Regions from separate parts of the Arthrobacter sp. 10N44_2 genome, predicted to be linked through region 1. Evidence: predicted binding sites of a transcription regulator. Region 1 holds the regulator's gene; the other holds the start of a gene.

Region 1 (4,417 bases):
TGATAGCGGAGAGGTGGTACGGGAGACGGACCAGGCGCAGGGCATCCGCGACCTCCGGGGCCGCGGCCATGTAGCCGAGCCGCGCACCCGCGAGGGCGAAGGCCTTGCTCATGGTGCGCGAGACGATGAGCCGCTCCCGGCCAGGCAGCAGGGTGAGGGCACTGGGCGTGCCGTCGTGGGCGAACTCGTGATAGGCCTCGTCGACGATCACGATGGTCTGGCTGGCCTCGCCGGCGTCATAGACTGCCTCGACCACATCAAGGCCCAGCCCCGTGCCGGTCGGGTTGTTCGGGGAACAGAGGAAGACAATGTTGGGCTGAAGCTCGCGGACTTGCTGTGCCGCTGATTCCGCACTGAGCCCATAGTCGGACGCGCGGGCCCCGACGACGTACTCCGTATCCGTGCCGGAGGCCAGCAGCGGGTACATCGAATACGTGGGAGGGAACCCGAGGGCCGTCCGGCCAGGGCCCCCGAAGGCCTGGAGGATTTGCTGAAGGACTTCGTTGGAACCATTCGCGGCCCAGATGTTCTCCGCGTCCAGCCCATGGCCAAGGTATTCGGCGAGGGCTTCGCGCAATTCGGTGAATTCGCGGTCCGGATAGCGGTTCAGCCCGGCAGCGGCGGCGCTCACGGCTTCGGTAATCGCGGCGCGGACATCGGCCGGGACCCCATGGGTGTTCTCGTTGACGTTGAGCAGGATGGGGACGTCCAGCTGCGGCGCGCCATACGGACGCAGGCCACGCAGATTGGTTCGGAGGGGCAGTCGGTTGAGGCGCTCAAGCTGGTCAGTCACGTGACCAGTTTAAGTGGTAGCGGGACGGGCGCTGAAACTGTGACGCCCGCGACGGCACCCGGGGGTGGCTACTTGGACGGAACAAACAGTTGCTGGCCCGGCATCACACGCGCGGCGTCCAGATTGTTCAACTGCACGATATCGGCCACAACATCGCGGGGATCGCGCTCCGGGGCCACCGACCCGGCAATGGCCCAGAGGGACTCCCCCGGTTGGACTGTGACGGATACGGTCGGCGTCACCGAGAGCTGGTCTGCGGAATCTGCCGCTTTCGCGGGAGCGTTGAGGAATCCGCTGAAGGACAGGATGAACGCCGCCAGCAGAATCAGGGGGACGCCGAAAAAGACGAAGCGTCCGCGCCGGGTGAGCCGAAGCGGCGGCTGCTTGGTCCGGCCGCCGGAAACCGCGGCGGCGGCTCCTTGCTGCGCCCGCGACGGCGCGGAGCCGCGGCGCCTGGCGTTGAGCGGGTACACGTTGCCGTGACTGGAAACGCCCTGGCCCATGCCGCTTTGGTCGAGGCCGCCGTGTCCGATGCTGCCGCGTCCGATGCTGCGGCTATCCGCTGCGCCACCCGGACCAACACCACGGTGGCGGGTCGTGACGCCCTGAATGTTAGTGCCGTCAAACGCGCTTGAAACTGACATGAACTGAGCCCTCCTGGACCATAAGTTGCCGCCCGGCGTACTCACGTACTCGCCGCCAACCGGCCGAACCTTCGAACATAGAACCGAATATTGCCTGCGAACCCAGATCGTCGGAATCGAACACATATTCGAATCTTACTTGTTCTGTTTTAGCACTTACTAACGAACGATGTCGAGACTCGCTAGAACAAATGTTTGAAAAAGGTCTGCGGCTGGCCTATTTTTGAGGGACAGGACAACCACTTTCGAACTCCCACTTTCGAACTACCAGTGGGAATTCATTCGTAGTTGATCAGCAGGGTCTGACATTTCAGGCCGGAAGTTCCCGGTGACAGCAGCCACGGCAGCCGGGCGGAACGGAAAGGCGTTGGCGAACATGGCAGCACAAGCCACCGGCGGCAGGGCCACCCCACGGAGCCCGCAGCCCGCCCGGGCCCCCAAGAGCCTCACCGTCCGGCAAAAGAAAATCCTGGAGACCATCCAGCGGTCCGTCACGGACAAGGGCTACCCGCCGTCCATGCGCGAAATCGGCGACACCGTCGGTCTCGCCAGCCTGTCGAGCGTGACCCACCAGCTCTCCCAACTGGAAAAGCTCGGCTACCTGCGGCGTGATCCGAAGCGGCCCCGGGCCATGGAAGTGCTCATGCCGCTGACCCTGGACGAGGGGGCCACGCCGATATCTGGTATCGAGAAGTCCAGCCCCTTGCGGGCCGTCGGCGGCCTGTCGGTAACCGAGCTCGCCAGCGCCACTGACACGGCAATGGTGCCGTTCGTCGGACGCATCGCCGCCGGCGGGCCGATCCTCGCGGACCAGGTGGTGGAGGACGTCATGCCGCTGCCCCGCCAACTCGTGGGCCATGGCGAACTCTTCATGCTCAAGGTGGCCGGCGACTCGATGATCGACGCCGCCATCTGCGACGGCGACTGGGTGGTTGTCCGCCGCCAGGGTGATGCCGTGAACGGCGATATCGTTGCCGCCTTGCTGGACGACGAAGCCACGGTCAAGACCTTCCGCCAGCGGGACGGCCACACGTGGCTGTTGCCGCAAAACACCCAGTACGAGCCCATTCTGGGCGACCACGCCGTAATCATGGGCAAGGTCGTATCGGTACTGCGCTCCCTCTAAACTGCGCTCCCCTTAGCCATCCGGGGCATGCTGCCAGTTCGGAGCGGCCACCCCGCGGCGGATTTCCGGCGCAGGGTGACGGCCCCGGTTTGGGACTTAAGCTTTCGCGGAGTCTTTCGCCAGGCGCTTCAGGGCTGCCATGGCAATCGATGAATCGGTGGTGGGCCAGAACGGCGGCAGCGCGGCGCGCAGGAAGCCGCCGTAACGCTCCGTGGAGAGCCGCGAATCCAGCACTGCCACCACGCCCTTATCCGAGGTCGAGCGGATCAGCCGTCCGGCGCCCTGCGCGAGGCGGATGGCGGCGTGCGTGGCCGAGACGGCCATGAAGCCATTGCCGCCGGACTGGGCCACGGCCCGCGAACGTGCCGTCATCAGCGGGTCGTCCGGCCGCGGGAAGGGAATCCGGTCGATGACCACCAGCCGGCAGGACACGCCAGGGACGTCGACGCCCTGCCAGAGGGACATGGTGCCGAACAAACACGTGTCAGGTTCGTCGGCAAACTGCCGCACGAGTGCCGTCATGGTCGACTCCCCCTGGCACAGGATGCTGAGGCCCAGCCGGGGCCGCATGGCCTCGGCTGCTTCCTCTGCGGCGCGCCGCGAGGAGAACAGGCACAGGGCGCCTCCGCCGGAGGCGCGGATCAGCTTCTCGAGTTCGTCCAGGGCCTCGGGGGACGTTCCGCGGCCGGGTTTGGGCAGGTGCCGGGCTACGTAGAGGATGCCCTGCTTCGGGTAGTCGAACGGGGAGCCGACGTCGACGCCGGTCCAGCTCGGGGCGCCGTTGCCAACCAGGCCCAGGCCGCCGGCGGCGGGTTCGAAGGCAGCGCCGATGGCCAGTGTGGCCGAGGTCAGGATGACGGTGTGGTCCGCGAACAGGCCCTCGCGCAACCGCCCCGCGACGCTCAGCGGGGCAACGTTGATCAACGCCGGCGCGCTCTCGTCCGGCTGGGAGTAGCCCTGCGCCGGGTCGAAGCTGCTGTTGCGGGAGAACCACACGACTTCGCGGTTTTCGCGCGCGGCCAGGAGGCGTTCACAGAGTTCCAGGATGACCATGAGGCGCGAGCGGGCCAGCTGCCGTCCGCCGTCCGCCGACACGGAGCTGTCCCCCTTGGAATCGGACAGGGCGGCGCGGCACGCGTCGCGCAGCTGGTCGATGCAGTCCAGCTGCTCGCTGTTCAGGCCATTGGGCATCAGCCCGCTGGGGACGCCGTCGATGGCGAGCTCCAGGTGGGCGGCGGCATTGTTCAGCGCATCCACGGTGATGCCCGTGTGCTTCCGGGCCCCGGACGCGGCGGCGTGCACCATCGCCACGGAGAGCTGGCCCGAGACCGCGCCCGTGACGCGGTCCTGAAGTTCGTGTGCTTCATCCACCACGACGACGTCGTACTCGGGCAGCACCGCCAGGCCTTCGAAGGCACTGACGGCGAGCATGGCGTGGTTGGTGACCACGACGTCGGCATCGGCGGCGTTCTGCCTTGCCAGTTCGCTGAAGCATTCGGCCGCTAGCGGGCATTTCTGCGCACCGAGGCACTCCATGGAGGTGACCGAGACCTGGCGCCAGGCCCGGTCCGTGACGCCCGGCATGAGCTCGTCGCGATCCCCCGTCGCGGTCTCCTCGGCCCATTCGCGCAGCCGGACAACTTCCTTGCCCAGCTGGGAGGACGGCCCGCCAAGTGCGGCGGCAAAGTGCGGCACGGACGTGTCCTCGCCCAGGGAAAACAGCTGTCCCTCGGAAGGTTCTTCGGACGGGAAGCCGCCCTCGAGTTTGTGCCGGCAGACGTAGTTGGACCGGCCCTTGACCAGGGCGACCTTGACGGGCCGCTCCAGGGCAGGGGTGATGGTCTTAAGCAGCCT
Region 2 (4,417 bases), on a different contig from region 1:
CTTTTCAGATGGTCAACGGGGCGGGACCCGCCGAGGTCCTGGCAGGGTGTAACCATCCAGGCCGTGAAGTAGTTGTGCGGAACCTTCAGTTCTATGGCGCGCTGGAAGAGGTCGACGACGGTCGGGTGGAGGTGGCCGCCGGCGACGAATTGGAATCCCGGGCAGAACGTGCCGTCGTCGATGAAGACGCGGACGAGCTGCTGCATTACAGGGTCGGGGTCGTCCATCAGTTCGGCGAGTCGGCGGCGGACCTGTTCCAGGGCGGGCAGCGTGAATTCTGCCCTGATCCCCGCCCAGGTCTGGTCGTTGATCGGCTGACTTTTCAGTGACACCGTTGCCTAGCCGCCGTCGCTGATGTCGTCCAGGAGCCACTGGACGGAGCGTGGATTCCGGCGCAGCGTGAAGGTGCGCAGCGCTGAATTAGCCCCCAGCCGGGCCTCGACGCGCCAGTATTCGGTACCGGCCGGGTTGGCGCCGCCAGCGGCGGCCGTGCATCGGGTGCCCCGCCCGGCGTCACCGCCGATCCAGTGCCGGGATTCGGTGGCCGGATCGACAAGCCAGATCCGTCCGTCGTGCCGGATGGCAAGGGGCTTGCCTGCCGGGTCGAGCCGGACTTGAAGGTCAAGGGTTCGTGTGGGGTTTTCGGTGCTGAGGGTCATGGGGGTGGTCTTTCGTGGTGCGGTGCTGCGGGGGCGTGTTGGCGTTAGGCGGCTTTGACGAGGGGGAGTTCGTCCCAATGGGTGGTGTAGCGGGGGGAGAGCATGTCCCGTTTCATGGTCCAGTCCGGCCCGCCCCGTATGCCGGCGTGGCCGAGGCCGATGGAGCCGCGCCCGTATCGGCGGGTCACATCTTCCAGGAGGGTTCCGATGTGGCGTTCCTCGTGCGGATTTTGGAACAGGGCCAGCGGTGCCTGGTTGCCGGTGGGCCGCAGGTCGGTGACCATGATGCCGGCCCGGGCGTATTTGATGCCTTCCTGGATGTGGGGCAGGAGGGCGTGGGCGGCCCGGGTGAGCAGGACGGGATCGGCGGTGGGCATCGGCAGCGGCACGCACACCGAGGGGTAGGAGGTGTCGTTCGGGTTGAAGTGCGAGGTGCCGGCGAAGGCGGTGAGGACCTTGGCCTGGAGGCTGTATTTGGCCAGCCGTGCCGATGCCTGCTGGCCGTAGACGGACAGGACCTGCCGCATGCCGGCGGCGGTGGTGATGGGGGTGGCGAAGGAGCGCGAGAAGATGAGCTGGTCCCGGCCGATCCGTTCTTCCTCCATCGGGATGCACGGCGTGCCCTGCAGCTCCAGGACGGTGCGCATCATGACCACGGAGAAGCGGTCCCGGATCATCACCGGGTCGGCCCGGGACAGGTCAAGGATGGACTGAAGCCCTAAGGCGTTGAGGCGTTTGGTCAGGCGCGTCGCGACGCCCCAGATTTCGATCACAGACAGCCGGCCCATCAGCGCTTCTCTGGTGGCGGCGGGCACGGAGTCCCAGTGGCAGACCCCGTCGAAGGCCGGGTTGTGCTTTGCCCATTTGTTGGCCAGTTTCGCGAGGGTCTTGGTCCCGGCGATCCCGACGCAGACCGGAACCCCCACGTTGCGCCGCACGGCTGCCTTCATGGTCTGGCCCAGGACCAGCAGGTCCTCCGGCGCGCCTTTGACGCCCAGGAAGGCCTCGTCGATGCTGTAAACCTCCAACCAAGCGCTGTAGCGGCCCAGCAGTTCCATCACCCGGGCGCTGATGTCCCCGTAAAGCTCGTAGTTGCTCGAGAGGGCAACAAGTCCCCACTCCTTGGCCCGCGGGGCGAGTTTGAACCATGGTTCACCGAGGCCGATGCCGAGAGCCTTGGCTTCCGGGGACCGGGTGACGGCGCACCCGTCGTTGTTGGACAGTACGACGACGGGCCGGCCTTCGAGGGACGGGTCGAATACCCGCTCGGCCGAGGCGTAGAAGCAGTTCACATCCACGTGCGCGATCTGCGGCATCCGCCGCATCGGGGAGGGCTTAGACATGGTGTGCCTCAAACATGGTGCAGGCAGCGGGTCGCGACGCCCCAGATGACCAGATCCGACAGGGACGGAACGCGGATGTCCGGGTAGGACGGATTCTCCGCCTGCAGCACGACGCCGGCGGCCGTGATCCGCAGCCGCTTGATGGTCAATTCTCCGTCCAGGACGGCTATGACTACGGACCCGTCCTTGGGTTCCAGGGCCCGGTTGACGATCAGTTCATCCCCGTCGCTGATGCCGGCGCGTTCCATCGAGTCTCCGGAGACCCGCACGACGTACGTGCTGGTGATGTCCTTGATCAGATGCTCGTTCAGGTCAATCCGCCCATCAAAGTAGTCCTGCGCCGGCGATGGATACCCGGCCGCGACGGGGACCGGAGAGATCAGCACCGACAGCAACGACATGCCCGCGTCTATCACGCGGGGACCGACAACAACGCCCACAACACACCCTTGTTCGAATATATGTTCGATACATTCAGTGTAGCCGGATGGGCCGACAAAAGTTGGACTCTGCCCATATCCCTCGGCTGCGTGGGCAGCGCGGTTTCTCCTCAACATCGCAACACCTGACTGAAGGGGTGCTGTATATGGGACGCTCGGCGCGTCGTCTGCGGAAGGTGGGGCCTGCGGGCTTGGTTGAGCGTAGGCGCTGTTATCGGCGTTTGGGCAGCCAAATTTTGACAGTTGAGCCGCAATTCCCTTAGAACAGCGGCCAGGGCACCGCCGACATCTCACCGCTCGGAGCCGGAAACCGCCCTGCCAAGCGCAACCGTGCGCAGCGCGCGGCGAGCGATGCGATTTCTTCGGCGCTGAGCAAGTCCGCCAGGTTTCGGCCCAGCCCACCGTGCAGTCCTTCGCTGACACGATCGATGCCGTCGCGTTCCTCGGCGGTCAGAGCGTCTCCCAGCCATCCCCACAGCACCGTGCGCAGCTTGTGGTCACGGTGAAAGGTGAGCCCATGGTCCACGCCGTGCCGGTGTCCGTCCGTCATGGCAAGAATGTGGTCGCCTTTGCGGTCGGCGTTGTTGACGACCATGTCGAACACCGCCATGCGTCTGAGCGCTGGCGAGTCTTCGTGAACGAGGGCGACCATCCGTCCGTTCTCATCCCGTCCCTCGAGAACATGTTTCCAGCCCGTCTCCGGCACCTGGTCCGTCGCGACCAGGTTCACGGCGCTTTGGGCGGGGTCTTGCTCCTGCCAGAGCTGCACCATTCCTTCGCCCATAGGACCATCGCGCAGCCAGGTGCGCGGCACCACGTCCCAGCCTAAGACTTGCGAGACCAGGTAGGCGGCCACCTCCCGGTGAGCCAGGGTGCCGTGGGGAAAATCCCACAGCGGACTTTCGCCTGCTATCGGCTTATAGACGACCACCACGTCGCCGATGCTGCCCAGAAATGTAGCGTTTGAAGCCGTCGTGATGCGGCCGGTGAGCGTCAGCTCGGCGGTCACTAGGTCCGGCCCTGGCATCAGACCTCGGGAAGGGTGCAGATGTGCCCGTCGGCGTCGATGGGGTAACCGCAGAGCGGGCACGTCGGACGCCCCGCGCCCACGATCTCACGGGTGCGCTTGGCGAATGCGCGGGCGGTGCCGACCGGCATGCGCACCAGCAGCATTTCAGGCTCGTTAGCGCCGTCCTCATCAAGCGATTCGTCGTTGTCATCAGCATCAGCATCGACGTCGGCGATGGGGTAGGCCTCAATTACGACCTGGGCCGTGGTTGGGTCCCAACCTAAGCTCATGGCGCCGGTGCGAAACTGCTCCTGAACGGCCTCGAGCTGGTCATTGTCGACAAGTTCAATGGGAGTGCTCGCGGGAATGCTGAAGGGGTTGCCCTCGACGGTGATGAGCTGGTCGAGAATTTCGTCGATCTTCTCCGCGAGCAGAGCCGACTGCTGCTTCTCCAGGGCAATACTCACGATCTGCGTCCCTGCGCGCACCTGCAGGTAAAACGTGCGCGCCCCTGGAAGGCCAATGGTGCCGACGACGATTCGATCAGGCCAGGCAAACTCGTGAACACGTGTAGGCATGTCAGTATTTTAGGCACATGAGGTTCATGGCGCTTTCTGCCCTGCACCGCCGCCCACCGGCGCATCGCCAGAGTGGAGGCCGTTCGACAGCCACGACAGATCACCCGCGTCGGTGTTGGTCGCGTAGACGCTCGGCCGACTAGCGCCGTAGCGCACGATCGATACGGAGGCGGGGCCCACGTTAATACGCTGGAACAGGTCAAGGTGCATGCCGAGCGCGTCGGCGAGGATTGACTTGATGATGTCGCCGTGACTTACTGCCACCCACACGGCCCCTGGCCCGTACTCGGCTTCGAAGGCTGCATCGTGGCGTCGAATCGCTGCCACCGACCGAGCCTGCATCGCGGCCATGGATTCACCGCCGGGAAAGACGACGGCGGATGGTTGC

Evidence for each region. Region 1 encodes LexA, which represses DNA repair genes until DNA is damaged. Its sites were predicted from a motif close to TCGAACANNTGTTCGA; they were not measured.
Region 2: AC1DBX_RS02210 (LexA family protein) is a predicted target of LexA. The motif match lies at 2,456-2,471, and genes of this name have one in related genera.

What each region holds. Positions count from the first base shown of each region.
Region 1 covers NZ_JBFTHT010000015.1:52,857-57,273, forward strand. The annotation lists gene AC1DBX_RS15560 (histidinol-phosphate transaminase) at 1-793, opposite strand, end outside; gene AC1DBX_RS15565 (LysM peptidoglycan-binding domain-containing protein) at 862-1,296, opposite strand; gene lexA (transcriptional repressor LexA) at 1,814-2,563, shown strand; gene AC1DBX_RS15575 (ATP-dependent DNA helicase) at 2,660-4,417, opposite strand, start outside.
Region 2 covers NZ_JBFTHT010000001.1:451,553-455,969, forward strand. The annotation lists gene AC1DBX_RS02195 (hypothetical protein) at 1-332, opposite strand, end outside; gene AC1DBX_RS02200 (hypothetical protein) at 339-659, opposite strand; gene AC1DBX_RS02205 (Y-family DNA polymerase) at 704-2,002, opposite strand; gene AC1DBX_RS02210 (LexA family protein) at 2,011-2,442, opposite strand; gene AC1DBX_RS02215 (SCO1664 family protein) at 2,702-3,469, opposite strand; gene AC1DBX_RS02220 (DUF3090 domain-containing protein) at 3,469-4,029, opposite strand; gene AC1DBX_RS02225 (histidine phosphatase family protein) at 4,054-4,417, opposite strand, start outside.